DNA from 3 places in the Proteiniclasticum sp. C24MP genome. Region 2 is predicted to be linked to each of the others. Evidence: a T-box and tRNA genes for the amino acid it is inferred to sense, from the RefSeq annotation. Region 2 holds a T-box; the other regions hold tRNA genes.
What was found. The T-box of region 2 lies ahead of serS (serine--tRNA ligase). A T-box ahead of a tRNA ligase gene usually reads a tRNA of that ligase, here a tRNA-Ser.
Positions count from the first base shown of each region.

Region 1: it has a tRNA-Ser gene. The T-box ahead of serS (serine--tRNA ligase) is inferred to sense a tRNA for this amino acid. The anticodon was not compared.
Region 3: it has a tRNA-Ser gene. The T-box ahead of serS (serine--tRNA ligase) is inferred to sense a tRNA for this amino acid. The anticodon was not compared.

Region 1 is NZ_JBINJW010000024.1:26,860-33,187, reverse strand. It holds gene ACHAL6_RS12925 (exonuclease SbcCD subunit D) at 60-1,205, shown strand; gene ACHAL6_RS12920 (AAA family ATPase) at 1,195-4,293, shown strand; gene ACHAL6_RS12915 (aldo/keto reductase) at 4,340-5,254, shown strand; tRNA gene ACHAL6_RS12910 (tRNA-Ser) at 5,342-5,432, shown strand; gene ACHAL6_RS12905 (Crp/Fnr family transcriptional regulator) at 5,551-6,246, opposite strand.
Region 2 is NZ_JBINJW010000019.1:753-6,715, reverse strand. It holds gene serS (serine--tRNA ligase) at 77-1,354, opposite strand; T-box leader at 1,406-1,603, opposite strand; gene ACHAL6_RS11585 (DUF1667 domain-containing protein) at 1,636-1,863, opposite strand; gene ACHAL6_RS11580 (FAD-dependent oxidoreductase) at 1,878-3,263, opposite strand; gene ACHAL6_RS11575 (UPF0182 family protein) at 3,281-5,963, opposite strand, start outside.
Region 3 is NZ_JBINJW010000015.1:38,696-45,023, forward strand. It holds gene dnaX (DNA polymerase III subunit gamma/tau) at 1-397, opposite strand, end outside; gene ACHAL6_RS10660 (Na/Pi cotransporter family protein) at 606-2,261, shown strand; RNA gene ffs (signal recognition particle sRNA large type) at 2,328-2,593, opposite strand; tRNA gene ACHAL6_RS10670 (tRNA-Ser) at 2,597-2,686, opposite strand; gene ACHAL6_RS10675 (carboxylate--amine ligase) at 2,802-3,986, opposite strand; gene ACHAL6_RS10680 (DUF1015 domain-containing protein) at 4,147-5,394, opposite strand; gene ACHAL6_RS10685 (D-2-hydroxyacid dehydrogenase) at 5,412-6,323, opposite strand.

The DNA of each region.
Region 1 (6,328 bases), on a different contig from region 2:
ATAGTGAATATGAAATAATGGTAATCAATAAGTCTATAAAAAGAGGAGGATTCAGCCGGATGAATGAAATCAGACTGATGCATGTGGCGGATGTGCACCTGGGGTCAGAGGTTGCCACGGTGCCAGAAAAACAGGAAGCCAGAAAGAAAGAGCTTCTGAGAACCTTTCGTAGAATCACGCAGCTGTGCAAAGAAGAAAAGATGGATCTGCTGCTGATTGCAGGAGATCTTTTTGAAGGAGCCAATGTGGATCCTCAGATCGTGGCGTCGGTGAAAACCTATCTGGCAGAAGTGCCTGCAAGGGTCTTCATCTCTCCGGGGAATCATGACTATGTGGCCATGGATTCCCCTTATGCAGAAGAAGACTGGCCGGACAATGTGACGATTTTCAGAGGAAAGATGGAGAGAGTGGTTCTTCCAGATCTGAAGACTGCAGTCTATGGGGCGGGATTTGAAAGCACCTATGTAAGAAAGTCCCTTTTCGATAAAGCGTTGCCTGTAGATAAGGAATACCTGAATCTCTGCGTTGTCCATGGAGATCTGGTGTCGGAGAACCAGGGAAGCGACTACCACGGCATAACGCCTTCTGTCTTATCGGGAAGCGGCATGGATTATGTGGCGCTGGGGCATATTCATCTGAGATCCCCCATAGAGAAGGCAGGAAGCACCTGGTATGCCTATCCGGGATGTCCCGAAGGCAGAGGATTCGATGAACTGGGAGAAAAGGGCGTCTATATGGGCACTATAAGCAGGGAGAAGATGGACCTTCAATTCAGACCGCTCAGCCAGAGAATGTATCTCATGGAGGAGATGGACCTTTCCGAGGTTCAGAATGAAATCGAGGCGGAGAAGAAGATTCTCGCGCTACTGAAGGATCGCTACGGAGAGTCCTACGAGAAGCACTTCTATCGAATCAGGGTGAAAGGCACCATGAATAGAGACCAGAAGATTCCCTGGAAGAATGTGGAGCTGGCGCTGAAAGAGGAGCTCTACTTCGTAAAGCTTGTGGATGAAACAAGAATGGCTGTGGACTATGAGGAGATGGCCCGGGAAAAATCCCTCAGGGGATATTTCGTGCAGGAGCTTCTCCTGCAGAGAAAAGAGGCAGAGAAAAGCGGGGATGAAAAGGCCAGAGCAAGGATCGACAAAGCACTGGACTATGGCATGAAAGCATTTGAAGGGCAGGTGGGACTTGGTGATTATTAAGAGCGTAAAACTTGACAATTTCGGAAAATTCGAAGGCTACGAACTGGAACTGGGACCCCAGCTGAACGTGATCTATGGCGATAACGAGGACGGAAAAAGCACCATCATGGCGTTCATCCTCATGATGTTCTATGGTCATGGAGGAAGATCCACGGATCTTACGAAAAATCCCAGGAGAAAATACAGACCCTGGAACGGAAAAGAAATGAGAGGCAGGATCTTCTTTGAACATGAGGGGAAGAACTACCGTCTGGAAAGAACCTTTGGCAGCAGTAATACCACCGATGAGGTGACATTATGGAACGAGGATACTTCCGAAAAGGTGAAGCTTTCCTCCAAATCGGGTCCCGGAGAAGACTTTTTCGGTGTGGGAGAAGAGGCTTTTTCAAGAAGCGTCTTCATCGGACAGGGCGGAACGCTTCTAGGCACTTCCACAAAGAAGGATGAGATTACGGAGAAGCTTTTAAACCTTGTGACCACAGGCAGTGAAGAAGTGAATTATGAGGAAGCGAAGAATCTTCTCCAGAGTCAGGAGGAGACCCTGGTTTCGAAAAGCAGGAAGAACGGACTTCTTGTAAGAGCCGGGCAGCTTCTGGAAGATCTTTCCGAAGAGAAGCGCCAGGCCAGAATCGATGAAGAAGATAAGGCATCTTATCAGAAGAAGGTGGAGGAGAAGGAGGCCCAGTTTCAGAAAGAGGTGGACAAGAAAAAGTCTCTTGATGCGCGCTATGAAGGCTTTTCCCTCTTCGCCAACCTGAAAGAATATCAGGACGCCATAAGCAGGGAGAAGAGAAGAGCTGCGCTTATGGAGGCCCTGGAAGAAACAAAGGAGAAGCTGACCACACCCTTCGGGGACATCGATGGAGCGTTTGTCGTGAAGGGGGAGGAGAAGCGAAAAGCCTATGAGGGACTTCTCTCCGAGGGCAGATATCTGAAAGAGGAGCTTCAGGAATCCGAAGAGCTTCTTGCAAAGCTGACGGAGACTGTGCCTCTGGCGGTATCGGATGAAACCTTCAGGAATGCCTTCCGCATCGATAAGGAAAAAAGAATTGTAAGTGGCGTTCTTTCCGAAAACAGAGACCTTCTGCGCCAGCGCAGAGATGTCTATGAAAAAGAGAAGGAGAGAAAAACCCTCCGGAAAGAGTTTAACGAAGCGAAAAGAAACTTCCAGCTGGAAGATCTGGAACTGTCGAATCTCCAAAAGGATTACGATGCGATTGAGGAAGATTTTGCGGATAAGCGGGAAGCCATGGAGGAACTCACGAAGGAGAAATCAGGTCTAACCAGTAAGGTGGAGAACAAGTCTTCTCATCTGCTGGAGAAGGAAGAGGATCTCCGTACGCTTCAGAAGGAACAGGAAGAGAGAATAAGAGATGCGAGAGAGCAGCTGGAGAAGGCCAGAAAACCGCAGATCTATACAGAAGAGATTCCTGGCGGCAGAGAACTGAGAAAACCTGTGCTTGGCGCTACCATCCTTCTTACAGTCCTTGTGGTCCTTCTTGGGATCCTGGTGGATGAGCTGATCTTTACCGGGCTTCTTGTATCAGCAGTCCTCTTCGTTCTTTCCTTCAAGAAGACGGAGAAGAGAATCGTTCAGAGGGAAAGCATCAATGAGGTGCTCATAAAAGACAGCGAAGAGAGACTGGAGAAAGCCAAAGGAGAATCCATCAGAAAATATGCGGCAGAAGAGGCTGATATCAGGAAACTGAAATCGGAGCTGGAGGAAACAGGCAGAGAGATCAGCCGCCTGGAGGAAAGACTGGCTGCCCTGCAGCCAGGATTCGAGGAAGTGAAGAAGACGCGCACGGAGCTGCGTGAAAAGCTGGACGAGAAGAAGACCCAGGTCACGAGACTCTTTGGCCTCATGGAAGCCTCGGAGACAGCGCTCAAGAGAGCTTCAGCTCTTCTGAAGGACGATGAGGAGCAGGTGAGTGAAGAGGAAATCATGGAGCTGGAAAGAAAGATCAGCCAGCAGGAGGAAAAGCTTCAGGCCCTGAAGAAGGAGCTGGAGGCAATTCTTGAGGCTCACAGCTGTGAGGATCTGGATGCTTTTTCCGGAAAGTATTATGCTTACAAGAACCATCGTGAGCGTCTGGAAAGAAAATCCGAGGAAGTGGAAAACAGCAAAAGAGGCTTCGGGGAATATCTGGAAAAACGCAATGACTCCGAAGAGGAGATCCGGAAACATTTCAGAATCTACAAGGAGCTGGAGACTGTGGAGGAAGCGGATGACATCCTGCGCGCCCTGAGTGAAGTGCTGGCGGAGAAGGAGAGACTGACCCTTCAGCTGGAATCAGCCGAGGAGCATCGAAAGGACATGGAGAGAAGATCCAGCATCCATGAACTGGAAGAGAAGCTCTCTGCAGAGAAGGAGAAGGTGGATGCGCTTTCTCTGGCGGAAGAAACAGACTTCACCGATGAAGAGGAGAAGTCGAGAATCAGAAAGGCGTTGGAGGAACAAGAAGGTATCATCCAGGAGATCCGTGAGGAGATCATCTTCCTGCAGTCCGAAGTGCGGGAAAAATACAGGAGGAAGAAAAACATCAGTCAGATCGAGAATGAGATGGAAGAAGCACGCGCGGAATATGAGGAGATGGAAAGTGACCATGAAGCGCTGAAACTTGCCAGAGAAACCCTCATGGCTTCCTTCAGCAGAATGCAGAGCTCCTTTGGTCCCAGGGTCAATGAAAAGACCCAGAAGATCTTCCAGAGACTCACCGGCGGGAAGTATGAGGAGGTCATGGTGTCTAGGGATCTTGCCATCTCTTTCCAGGACCAGGATTCGAAGAAGATGTATGACTGGGCTTTCCTAAGCGGGGGAACCATCGATCAGGCCTATCTTTCTTTGAGACTCGCCATATCGGATCTGATCATTCAGGAAGAGAAGAGAAGACCCTTATTCCTGGACGATGTGTTCACCCAGTATGATGACAAGAGGGCCAGAGAAGGCCTTCAGTTTCTCCATGAATTCAGCGGAGACCGGGAGGTGCCGGTCCAGAGCGTTCTTTTCACCTGCCATGAGCGAATCCTCAGCTGGGCAGAGAAGCTTCCGGATACGACCATCACAAAGCTGAGCGCTTTTGACTGAAGCTATGGTAAAATAGAAAGAAAAGAAGGAAATGAGGGATGAGAGAATGAGTGATATCTACAACGATTTTCAGCTGAACCCGGTGGGGCTTGGCACCAATGCGGTGGGCAATCCCGGATACAATCCCATCAGCGATGAGGAATCCCATAATATGATTCTGACGGCGCTGGACCTGGGAGTGAACTTTTTCGATACAGCCTATTACTATGGCATGGGTGGTTCCGAGGAAGTCATCGGTGATGTGCTGAAGAAATGCAATGCAAGAAACAAGATCCTTCTTGCAACAAAAGGTGCGCATAGAATGGAAAAGGGAGAGATTGTGGTGGACAACCATCCGGACTTTCTGGTGGATGAGGTCTATAAGTCTCTGAAACGGCTCAAGACCGATTATATCGACATCTACTACATCCACTTCCCTGATGAGAAGACACCGAAGTACGAGGCTGTAGGAGCGCTCCAGAAGCTGAGGGAAAAAGGCATCATCCGTGAAATCGGCGTGTCCAATTTCTCTCTGGAACAGATCGAGGAAGCCAACAGAGACGGATACATCGATGTGGTTCAGGATGAGTACAATCTTCTGGTCAGAGACAAGGAAGAGAAGTTCATTCCGTATCTGAGAAAAAACAACATCGCTTTTATCCCGTATTTTCCTCTTGCTGCAGGCCTTCTGACAGGAAAATACACCCTGGAAACGGAGATTCCGGAAAGAAGAAGAAAGAATCCGAATTTCTCCACCAAATACGAGGAGAACCTGAGAAAGATCGATCTCCTGAGGAGAATGGCAAAAGAAAAGGACTGTGAAGTCTATCAGCTGGTACTGGCCTGGTATCTGGAAACGGACTTCATTGATGCAGTGATTCCAGGAGCGAAGCATGCGGATCAGATCAGAGCCAATCAGAAGACAAGAAAGGTGAAGATCTCAGAGACGGAATTCCAAGAAATCAGTACTATTTTCAGATAGACACAAAAAAGTGCAGTCTTATGTCTGGTAAGATTGCACTTCTCTCTTGTCAAAATACCCTAAAAAAAGGTATACTAGTTCTGTTGTGGAGAGATGTCCGAGAGGTCGAAGGTGAAAGTCTCGAAAACTTTTGTACGCTAACCGCGTACCGAGGGTTCGAATCCCTCTCTCTCCGCCAGAAATGAAAAGCAGCTTCCCTTGTGATGAGGGGAGCTGCTTTTCTTCATGCTGAGCATGAAAATATTTGCCTATCTGAGGTTCGGATTAACTATAAAGATAAGATTACTGGTAAAGTCCTATAAAAGCTTATGATTAATCTGGATTTTCTGATTTAGTACACGCAGTTCGCCAGTCTTGCACAAAGCAGTAATTACTTTACTCACGGTAACCCTATTCATGCCAAGAATAGAAGCCATGTCCTGATGAGAATATTTATGCTTTAGATTGTGCCATTGAGAATCCATCTTGTCAGGATTTTTCTGAGAGGATGCAATGAGAAGCTGAAGTATACGATCGCGTGCAGACATGAAAGTCATATTATTGATTTCATTCACCAAAACACTTCTTTTAATGGTACAACTCTTGATCAGAGATTGAAGAAAGTCAGTTTCTTTGGATAAGATCTCATATGCAGGCCGATCAATCAAATAAACAATGCATTCCTCTTCAGCATACGTAGTATTTTTTGCAGTGGATGTCAGTCTGTTATTGATGAAAAGACCTTCCCGCAAAAACCATCCATTGCTTAAAATGTATAATACTTTTTCGTATCCGAAAGAATCATTCATAACAACTTTGATTTTTCCTGAATAGAGAAATTTAATGGAGTCTATCTGGTCACCTGGAGTGGTGATTATAGTGCCTTTTTTATAGCTCTGCTTTTTGCCATGCTTCATAATAGAATCAATAATTTCCGGATTATCACATGCAGGATAATCCATTATTAATGATTTGCAATTTGAATCCAAATCGTACTTGCCATTATTATTCATCTAAGTTTATCCTCCATGCTTGCTTAATTATATATTATTCTATCACTATTTATGATAAATTGAAGATTATATTTTCATATTT
Region 2 (5,963 bases):
GCATGTCAATGAGTTTCTAGAAGAAAATGGAAGTTGTGTCAGGAAAAACACAACCCCCTTCTTCCACCTTTTCAGTCTATCTGATCAGTGCTTCCCCCTTGAGATAAGGTCTCAGCGCTTCAGGAATCGTTACGGTTCCATCTTCATTCTGGAAGTTTTCAAGAATGGCTGCCACGGTTCTTCCGATGGCCACACCTGAACCGTTCAGCGTATGCACGAACTTCGGTTTGTCCTTCTGGCTTTCCTTGTATTTGATGTTGATTCTTCTGGACTGGAAATCCTCGAAATTGGAGCAGCTTGAGATCTCCACATAACGGTTGTAGCTTGGCATCCATACTTCAATATCGAACTTCAGAGCAGCTGTGAAGCCTAAGTCCCCTTTGCAGATTCTGACGACTCTGTAGGGAAGACCCAGTCCCTGAAGTACTCTTTCCGCATCTTCCACAAGCTTATCCAGCTCCGCATAGGAATCTTCAGGCATTGTGAACTTCACAAGCTCCACCTTGTTGAACTGGTGCTGCCTGATGAGTCCTCTTGTGTCTCTTCCTGCAGAACCCGCCTCTGCCCTGAAGCAGGCAGAGTAAGCCACATGCTTGACCGGAAGATCCTCCACCTGGAAGGTTTCATTTCTGTACATGTTTGTCACTGGCACTTCCGCTGTAGGAATCAGGAAATAGTCGTCTTCTGTCAGCTTGAAGGCATCCTCTTCAAATTTAGGAAGCTGTCCTGTTCCTGTCATGGACTGACGATTGACCATGAAGGGTGGCATCACTTCTTCATATCCGTGGTCTGTGTGGGTATCCAGGAAGTAGTTTATGATGGCTCTTTCGATTCTCGAACCATATCCTTTGAGGAAAGTGAATCTTGAACCTGTTACTTTTCCTGCACGTTCAAAATCCAGAATGTCAAGGTCTGAACCGATGTCCCAGTGTGCTTTGGGATCAAACTCGAACTTTCTTGGTTCTCCCCACTTTCTGATTTCCACATTGTCTTCATCGGTATTTCCTGCTGGTACATTCTCATTAGGAATATTTGGCAGTCTCATCATGATGTACTCGATTTTTTCATCCAGATCTCTGACCTTATTGTCCAGCTCCTTGATGGTTTCTCCCAGTGTCTTCATCTCAGCCATGATCTCCGACACATCTTCCCCGGCTTTCTTCTTCTTTGGAATCTCTGCTGATACCTGATTCTTTCTTGCTTTGGCTGTCTCAACCTCCACAAGAGTCAGTCTTCTCTCTTCATCTAAAGCGACTACTTTATCAAAATCGGATAGATCGATGCTTTCTCCTCTGTCGCTCATGAGCGCTTTGATTTCTTCCGTGTTTTCTCTTATTCTTTTGATGTCTAACATTTGCTTCACTCCTTCTTGTAAAAATATATATAAAAAAGAGTCCTATCATCCTGAAGGGACGATAGAACTCGTGGTGCCACCCTAATTCGATGGACAAAAGGTCCATCCTTCATAAAGATAACGGTCTTCTCCGTACTGCGTTTACAGTCCCTCAGAGGTGGATTCCTAAAATTTGAACTGCAGATTCACACCAGCCATCTGCTCTCTTTCTGATTCTCATCCTAGTACTAGTCTCGTCAACGGTTTATTTCAATTTATTATAGCCTTAAGTCCTGTAAAGGTCAACTCTCAATGGACTTCGTCACGATGATATTCACACCAGTATTCAGGATATTGCTGCAGATGATGTCTCCTCTGTCCAAGGGCACCCCCACATAGATTCTGGATAAAACCTTTGAGATCTCAATAAAGTGACTGCGGTCAATGGGCTGATCGCTCTTCACCGGAACCATGGCGTGATGCTCGGAGCCCTTGATTCTTATGACACTGGTATAATACTCGCTTTTCATTCTTCTGTTCTCCTTTAAATGGAATCGAATTCCTTGATTCTTGCAAAGATGATCTGAGAGTCTTTCTTGTCGTTCATGATTTCCAGAGGACTCTTATGAAGCTCTCTGGCAAGGATACTGATCACCTTCGTCAGGCAGTAGGATCCCTGGCATCTGCCGAAGATGGTCCCTGTTCTTCTTCTTACCCCTTCAACAGTTCGTGCGCCCATGGGTCTTCTTATGGAATCCACAATTTCGCCTTCTGTCACGTTGGAGCAGAGACAGACCATTTTTCCGTACTTCGGGTCAATCTTGATGATCTCGTTTCTTTCTTCATCGCTCATTTCTCTGAAACGGTAGTATTCTCTTCTCTTCACTTTGAAATCATTGTTCGAAGTAGCCTTGAACTGCTTCAGAACCAGTTCCACCGCATCACTGGTCAATGCGGAGAATACATTGTCCACCGCATAGTTCTTCGCCTGGATATGGATGTATCCGTCTTTTTCATACTCGGCATCGATCATGATGGGTTCCGCCCAGTATCTGCTTTCATTGATGATATCCACTCTTTCCGGAGGGAAGGGCCCGATGACACTTTCCACTTCCTTCTTCATCTGAGAGAACTCTTTGGAAGACCCTGTCTGCAGTGTTGCCAGCAGTTTGTTGGTTGATGTGGGTACAAGAGTGATGACTTCTCCGTTGTCCTTGTATTCCTTGATGATGTGCTTCACTTCATTACTGAAATCCTTCTCCACTAGCATATTTTCCACAATGCCTTCTCCGCCTACAACTTCAGAATCCTTCTTAATGGTGTACTTATCACCGAAGGTGGTTCGTACAACCACCCTTGCTGTATAGCGGTTCTTGTTGGTTGTAACCTTGACGCCACCACGTGGCAGATCCTGAATATCAAGGACCTCTTCTTCCACTCTGAAGCTCACACCGTTATCATAGGCGATTTCAGACATGGCCGTGGCATAGTCATACGGTGAGATGACTCCGGTATTCATGGAATAGATCACATAGCCCTCATGGGGTTTGATGTTGTGATTCATCTTGTTGGCTTCCTCTGACTTGAGCAGAGAGATCCCTTCGATTTTTCTCTCCAGTGCTCTTTTGTAGATTCTTTCGGCTTCCTTTTCGCTGGGATATACGGTGAAAGACGGGACCTTTTCATAGAAAACATCCAGCTCCTCTGAAAGACTGTCCAGTTTCTGATTGCTTCTTCTGATCAGCTCAAAAACCCGATCTTCCTCGATGTCTTTTCCATCCAGAATCAGAGAAGAGTTGAACAGTGCCACATCTTCCGCGATATCGAAATTCTTCTCGATGACACCGATATTCAGATTGTATTTGCATAACTCATATGCCATGGAGCAGCCGATAAGGCCGCCTCCAAGGATGATTACATCATAGTCCATCTATATTCCTCCTACTCCTACTGATCAAACATGGACTCCAGAACACGTTTCAGCTCCTCCATGAGTCTTCCGTATTCCGCCCAGTCTCCTGCTCTCTGTGCTGCAGTGGCCTGATCGAACAGATCGTTGGCTTCTCTTGCCAGTCTCTCTTCCACAACGCCTCCTGGGCCTTCCTGCTCCTCACCCACTGTGAAGTCGAAGAGCTGTCCCAGAGTGCTCATGAAGGTGTCTCCGATGACGATTTTATCATCATTGGAGAGTACGTACCGCTTGATTTCAGGAATGGAGTTTTCTCCTTCTGCCACCAGATAAATCGGTACCACATATAAAAGACTGTTCTCGATGGGTGCAATGACCATATCTCCGAATTCAACCGCTGACCCTCCACTGTCAAGAAGTGACAGCTCCTTTGAAATCTCCGGATCCTGATTCAGCTTGTTTCTGAAAAGGTAGGGACTTGAAACGGTCTTCTGCGGTGGGAACTTGTATTCCACCAGCTGTCCGTAATGATCTCCTTCCATTCTCACATTGACGATGGCCACCATATTCTCTTTTCCTTTGATGGTATAGTACTCGGTAAACACCAGTTCCAGTCCCTGTTCATCCCCAAAGGAGGTGAAGAGAGAGTAAGGTTCCTGAGCCACTTTTTCCTGATCGTTTGTGGTGGTGACCTTCGATTTTTCCCACACATCTTCACCATTGTAGAAAATACCCGCATCCGTCACATGATACTGTTCAAGGACAGTTGTCTGCATCTCGAAAAGATCTTCCGGATATTTGATATGTTCTCTCAGAGGTTCCGGCATGTCGTTCAGATCCTTGAAAAGGCCTCCGAATATTCTGTTGTAGCTTATGGCAATGGGATCCTCGGGATCTGCAAGGTAGAAATCCACATCTCCTGTATAGGCATCCACTACGACCTTCACGGAGTTTCGAACATAATTGATTCCATTGAAGGTTCTTGCATTTGGATATCGGTCGGTTATGGTATAGGCATCAATCATCCAGTACACCTTACTGTTGGCCACAACCAGATAAGGATCTGAATCGTAGGTCAGAAATGGTGCTATGCTGACGACTCTTTCTCTTATGTTTCTTTTTCTTATGATACTGGAATTCTCATCAATCAGAGAGGAGATGAGAATCTTCGGTTCTTTCTCTTCTATGGCGTAAAGGAGCCTGTTCAGGAAACTGAGCCTTATGCCCGCATCTCCTGTATAACGATAGGTTTCATTCTCTCCGCCTTTGGGATAATCAAATTCATCATATTCCGTACCGACAATCACGTAATCCGAAACCAGTTCTCCGAAATAGATTCTGGGATTTTCAATTGGAATATCCGTGTTGTTCGTGGTAGGAATGTCCTTCATCAGAAAGTCCGGCTGCCCCTGGGAGGTGGCTGTGCTCGAATCCGACATGACCACACCGTATCCGTGGGTATAGAACAAGTGCATATTCTGCCAGGTATCGGGTGAAATGAGATTTCTGTCGATTTCTCTTGCAGATAGGAACACCTGCTTCTTCTCTCCGTTGATGACATATCTGTCCACATCCACGTCATTGAAGTCATAGTAGCCTCTGATGACCTGAGCCTGCTTGATGAAATCAAGCGTATGACGATAGGAATTGATCTTGATGCTGTCCACCACGTCTCTGTTCTCATTGATTTCAGTAGCCGTGATATCCTTATCCGCTTCAAACTGCCTGATTTCCACATCATTGATTCCAAACGCCTGTCTTGTCATGTTGATGTTGTTTACAATATAGGGCCGTTCTGTTTCCAGCTGGTTGGGATTGACCACAAGTGCTTCCACAGCGAAAACGGCAAGGACTCTTATAATGGAAAGGGCGAAGATTCCAAGGACAGGATAAGCTATGAGATTGATTTTCTTCTTCAAGATTCCGTAAGCCACTACAATGGCAGAAACTGCCGACAGCAGCGCGATGATTCGAAGAAAAGGCACATTGATCTTGATATCTGTATACCCCGGTCCATAGACGACACCAGATTCATTGAACATCACAAGATACGAATCCATGTAGTACTTCAGCGCCAGAAGAACCATGAACAGAGAAATAAGCATGGCAAGCGCTTTGCCTGCAAACTGGATGAACCCGCTTTTGATCACATGGAGAATCCCTCTCGCGTTTCTGAAATTAAGCCTGTTGAAGGAACTCTTTGCGGCAATCAGAAGATAAATCAGTACCGTCAGGAGCACAAGAAGCACTACTACCGAAATGGCCATGGATACCAGAAACTGATACATGGGCAGTCTGAATACATAGAAGGAAATATCCTTACTGAAGACAGGATCCACCTGATTGAAATCCACACTGTTGAAGTACTGGAGAATCACATACCAGTAGTCTGATGCCAGTCCATAGGAGACGATCAGAAAAAAGATTCCTGAAATGGTATAGACATAGCGGTTTCTCGTTCTGATCTCCGCTTCGGTTTTCTTTGGATAAGATATTGAATCATATTTCTTCGCTATACTTTTATAGTAAAGGATCGAAATAATATAAAAAACAAGAAAAATCGGAAGGGTCAGACCGGCTATGGCCAGTGCTCTGGTCAGATATGTCCTTGTATATCCCACCTCATCAAACCATTGCAGATTTGCAATGATATGCGTAGAGTTGAAAAGAAGGATCAGCAGAACCAGAATGATTCCGAAGATCAGATAGATATTCTTCTTG
Region 3 (6,328 bases), on a different contig from region 2:
TAGAGAGCATATGCACCTCATCCAGGATATATACCTTATACTTTCCTTCATGAGGCGGATACTGGACTTCATCAATGAGATCTCTGATGTCATCCACCTTGTTGTTCGTGGCAGCATCCTGCTCCACCACATCCAGAGACATCCCCGCATCGATTTTCACGCACATGTGACACTTGTTGCAGGGTTCTCCGTCTTTAAGGTCTACACAGTTCAGTGCTTTTGCCATGATCTTGGCGCAGGTGGTTTTACCCGTTCCTCTGGTTCCACTGAAAAGATAGGCATGGCCAATGCGATTGGCTTTTATTTCATTAATGAGTGTGGTGGTGATATGTTCCTGTCCAATCACATCACTAAATACTCTAGGTCTCCATTCACGGTAAAGTGCGGTATATGCCATGACTTTTTTTCACCTGCTTCCTAAAAATTCTTACCTTTTTATTATACATGAGTTGACTCTCTTTTTCATGGATTATCATGAAGTTCATGAGAAACTCCAGTCATTTGTTAAAACTTAACTTCATTGAATATTCTGATAGTTAGTGTTATGTTGATAGTAGATAAACCTGTTAATTTATTCACCTGGATTTATCAAAGGATGATGCTATATGATTCAATTCATTTTCGGTATCGTAGGCGGAACAGCCCTTCTCATGTACGGAGTAGACATGATGGGAGAGGGGCTTGAAAGAATGTCCGGAAATATGATGAAAAGGATTCTGGAGAGATTCACCGGAAAGCTCTGGAAGGCTTTTCTGGCTGGAATCTTTCTCACTGCGGTTGTGCAGAGCTCCACTGCCATCTCCGTTCTCAGTGTAGGCTTTGTCAACTCCGGAATCATGAAACTCTCCCAGGCCATCGGCATCATATACGGAGCGAACATCGGAACCACCGTCACTGCACAGTTCATGGCCTTCAGCTTCAGCTTCAACCTGATTCAGCTGTCCCTGCCCATTGTCGCTGCAGGTTTCATCATGAAAATCATCGGAAAAGGTTCTAAAATCATCAACGCCGGCCACTCCGTCATGGGTGTCGGTTTTCTTCTTCTGGGACTCAAGATACTCAATGAAGGGATTCCCTATATGCAGCAGAATGAATCCATTCAGTACTTCTTCTCCCATTATGCATCCAATGTCATTCTTGGAATTCTCATCGGGACAATCACTACAGCCCTCGTACACAGCAGCTCCGCCACCGTGGGCATTGTAATACTTCTTGGAAACGCCGGACTCATTTCTCTTACCACGGCTGTGATCCTCATGCTGGGCGATAACATCGGAACCTCCGTCACAGCGCTCATCGCATCCATCAACGGAAATATCAATGCAAAGCGAACCGCCTGGGGACATGCCCTTCATAATGTCATCGGTGTGGTCATTGCGCTGCCGTTCCTGCACCTTTTTGTACGCTTCATCGAATACTTCACGTTGACTGTTCAGGGAAGCACCAACATTCAGCTGCAGATTGCCAATTCTCACACCATCTTCAACATCGTAGTGGCACTGATCTTCCTTCCTCTCAACGACTACTTCGTGAAGCTTCTTCTGACCATCATTAAAGAGAAGAAGTCAAAGGAAAAGGTTCAGGTAAGCTATCTGGACAAGCTGCTTCTGGATACTCCCGTGGCTGCCCTCGGAGCTTCTCTCAGAGAGCTCAGAAGGACAACCTCCTACAGCAGGACCATGGCCGCGAATACATTTTCCTCCATTCTCGAGAATAATCTGGATGCCCTGAAAGAAGTCGGATCCATGGAGAAAAACGTCGTTCTCCTGCAGAAGGACCTGACCAACTACATGATTGCGCTTTCCAAGAGAAATCTCAGCGAAACTCAGTCCATTATGCTGCCTGGCATCATAAAAGGAGCAAAATATCTGGAGCGCATGGCCAATCACACAAATCATCTCATGGACCTTCAGAAAGAGCGATATGAAAACGAGATGTTCTTCACCCAGGATGCACTGGATGAGATGAAAGAGATCAGTGCGCTTCTGGATGAGATGTATGAAAAGACCTGCTCCAATCTCAGCAGCTACCGGGAAGCGGATTTCACTGCAATGGAAGAGCTGCACGCATCCACTGATCTCAAACTGGAGAGTTACAGCATCAATCATGTCCATCGTCTGGAGAACGAGGAGTGCTCACTGGATGCTTCTCTGGTCTATCTGGAAATGCTCTCCACACTGGAAAGCATCAGCGATTACCTGTATAAGATCGAAAAGCTCTGCAGATATGAGCTCAGAGGGATTGCCGCACCTGTGGAATGATATATGAAAAGTCAAAAAATCCTCTGCCTGACACCAGGCAGAGGATTGCTTCTTATTCAATTAAAACCGTGCACCTAACTCCGTTCAGTAAACGTTCAAGCGTTACCCGAACAGTAAACTCAAAATAGGTTTGCCACGGCACACGAAAAATTCTATTTATCGCTGCTACCTTCCGGTCCTGACGAGGTTCATAGACTTCCGTTGCGTGGGACCCACTTATCAACGTCACTTTTAAGGGTCAGACCCTGAAAGTTCAAGCCTCGGTTAGGGATTACACCCTGCTATAGCGGATTGCAGGTTACAGGGCACCGCTAACTCCCCGTCTAGCACGGTAATGGCGGAGAGGATGGGATTTGAACCCATGATCGAGTTTCCCCGATACACACTTTCCAGGCGTGCGCCTTCGACCACTCGGCCACCTCTCCATATAGGCTGCTCGTAAAACTGAATCTACGAGCAACACAGTTAATTTTAAAGGAAAACCTTCCTGAAGTCAACACTAAATGAAGGATTATTTATCCTACTTTTTTCAATCTTTCTTCAGGACCGGCCAGATCTTTTCCTTACCTTTCCATAGACCATCTTCAGAAAACCGAAGGCGGGTTTCGGATCGGTGAAACTCCAGATTGCTGGGGCTTTGCGCCTGAAGAGAGACTTCATGATCTGGCCCTTTGTAAGCTGCCCGGCACGGACATACTCTCTGATGGCCAGGAGATCCTCGTAAAGATATCTGAAATGGATTCCGGTATCATAGGTCCTCTTTTCCTTCTCGATCTTCTCTCCGGTCATTTCCTTATAAGCCAGGAGAGGAAAATTCACGCCTGCTTTTTCAAGAAGGCTGTTGAGATTCGTGGTTCTGGTATTGATCTCGATGAGGTAGTATTTTCCGGTCTTCTCATCCTTCTTGTACTCTATTTCTCCGAAACCCTTGTATCCGATATTCCTGTAGAATTCTCTGCTCATCTCATGAAGCTCCGGAACCAGTCTCTGCTCTGTATAAACGGATGCGCCGAAATTGATGGGAAACTGCCTATGCTTCTGACAGGTCATCCAGTGGGTTACTTCAGAATCCCTGTCAAGATAGGCATCGTAGGTGTACATATGATCATCAAACCCTGGAATGATTCTCTGAATGACCCCATCGAGTCCGCTTTCTCTTATGGTATCTCTGTACTTCTCCAGTTCTTCGCTGCTATGCAGAATGAAGTTCTTCACACGGAACTTCGCCACAAACATGGTGGATTCCGTAGGCTTTAAGATACATGGATAACCGATGCTTCTTTCCACTTTTTCAAAAATAGCCGGATCGTTCAGCTCCACACTTTCCGGAATGGGCATACCGTATTTCACTGCCAGCTTTTCCAGCGTATCCTTCATCATGATGTCCGTCCATTTCCCTTTGACATCCATGGGGAAAAGATACCCTTCTTTCAGTGCATCGAAATTTCTGTCGATGAATTCCACATAAGGGTCTCCACTGGGGAAAAGCACAGGTTTCTCTTTCTCTTTCTTCGCATAATCCACCATGAATTGAAGCAGTTCCTGTTCATTCTTCTTGTAATGAGGAACGATAATCTGTTCCTTGAGATATCTCGAATCCGCTCCATAGGTATTCTCCCTGGCATAATCCAAGGCCACCGTATGAATGCCCTCTTTTCCAAGACATCTGATGATTGACAATCCTATATAATAATTCGAACCCAGAATCACAGCTTTATTTTTCATCTATTCGTCCTCCATCTGATACTCTACACATTATAAACCATAATGCTCTCCCTTGCATAGAAAAACAGTTGTCGCAGTTGAAGCCTGAAGAAGAAGACTGCCTGGCATATCCTCTATAAGGATGCGCGCTCAGGCAGTCTTCTATCACTATATTCTTTCTCTAGTCCAGATCATGGAGGAACAGTCCGCTTCTCAGCTTCGGTTCAAACCAGGTGGATTTCGGAGGCATGACCATGCCCGCATCGGAGATGGAAACCAGATCCATGATGGTTGTGGGATACATGGAGAATGCCACCTTCATATCCTTCGCCACTCTTCTCTCCAGCTCTTCCAGGCCTCTTATACCACCGACGAAGTCGATTCTCTTATCCACTCTTGGGTCTTCGATTCCCAGAACCGGCTTCAGCAGATGGTCCTGCAGAATCTTGCAGTCCAGTCTCTTCAGCGGATCTTCATCGAATACGATATGCTCCTTCGCTGTGAGCTTATACCACTTCTTGTCCAGATACATACCGAAGGTATGCTTCTCTTCTGGTCTGTATGGACCTTCCCCTTCGTAAGGAGTCACTGTGAAGTTCTTTTCGATGGTCTTCATGAACTCCTCACTGGTGCAGCCGTTCAGATCCTTCACTACACGATTATAGTCCATGATTCTCAGCTCGTTGCTTGGGAAGATCACGGAAAGGAAGTAGTTGAACTCCTCTTCTCCCGTATAGTCCGGATTATGTTCTCTTCTCATCATGCCCACTCTTACTGCAGAAGCCGCTCTGTGATGACCGTCTGCGATATAGAGGGACTCCACGCCGCTGAATTTTTCAACAAGCGCTTCGATGATCTCATCTTCCAGGATCACCCATGCCGTATGTTTTACACCGTCTTCCGCCACGAAGTCGTAAATGGGGTCATGGTTCTTCTTGTAGTCTTCAATGATCTTTGTGATCTCTTCCTTATATACATAAGTCAGGAAAATAGGACCCGTATGGAAATTCGTCACATCCACGTGACGGATTCTGTCCGCTTCCTTTTCCGCTCTTGTGAACTCATGCTTTTTCACCACATTGTTCTGATAGTCATCGATGGATGCCAGTGAAACAAGACCGGTCTGAGGATGCCCATCCATCACCAGGGTGTAGATGTAGAGACCTTTCTTCTCTTCGCGTACCAGCGTGCCTTCTTCGATGAACCTCATGAGGGTTTCACGCGCCTTCTCATAGACTCTCTGGTCGTAATGATCTATGGATGGATCCAGATCAATCTCCGCCTTGTCCACATGGAGAAAGCTATGTGGATTGTCCTTGACCATTTCTCTTGCTTCTTCTGAATTCATTACATCATAAGGTAGTGCAGCAACCCGATCCGCAAGATCTTCGTGGGGCCTCACTGCCTGAAAAGGTCTGATTATTGCCATGCTATTACTCCTTTATGCTACGCGAAAAACGCTTTGATGATGGACACGATTTCTTCACCGATTCTCAGCTGAGCTTCTTTTGTGGAAGCGCCGATGTGCGGTGTCAGTGAAATCCTGTCATGGGTGTAGATTCTCTCATTCTTTGTAGGCTCTTCCTTGAATACGTCTATGGCAGCCGCAGATACCTTCCCGCTGTCCAGCGCATCGCAAAGAGCGTCCTCATCGATGAGTCCACCTCTGGCTGTATTGACCAGATATACGCCGTCTTTCATCTTCTCGATCTCTTCCTTGCCGATGAGATGTGGCTTGTCCGCAAGCTTGGGCATATGAAGAGAAATGAAATCCGCTTCCTTATAAAGCTCTTCCAGTGTCACATATCGGTTGGGTTCATTTTCAGGCTTGTGCCCGCTTCTGTTGGTGTAGATGACTTTCATACCCAGGGCGTTGGCTCTGATAGCCACTTCTCTTGCGATTCTTCCGAATCCGATGAGTCCCAGAGTCTTTCCTGAAAGCTCGATTCCACTGTACTTCTTCTTGTTCCATTCTCCTTTTCTCATGGTCACATTGGCACTGTGCATGTGTCTGGAGATGGTGAAGAGGTGCCCTATAGCAAGCTCTGCCACGGATGCACTGGATGCATTGGGTGTATTTCTGACGGCTATGCCTTTTTCTTCGGCATATTTCACATCGATGTTGTCCACACCGACGCCACCTCTGATGATGAGCTTCAGTCGTCCTGTCTTCAGTGCTTCATCTATAAGCGGTTCTCTGATCTTTGTTGCAGATCTTACAACAATCACATCAAATTCCTTGATTTTCTCATTCAGCTCCGGAAGTTCGTAGTGCTCATTGACGACTTCATAGCCTAAGTCTTCTAATGTACTGATGGCACCTTTTTCCATTCCGTCAGCGGTTAATATTCTGATCATATGAT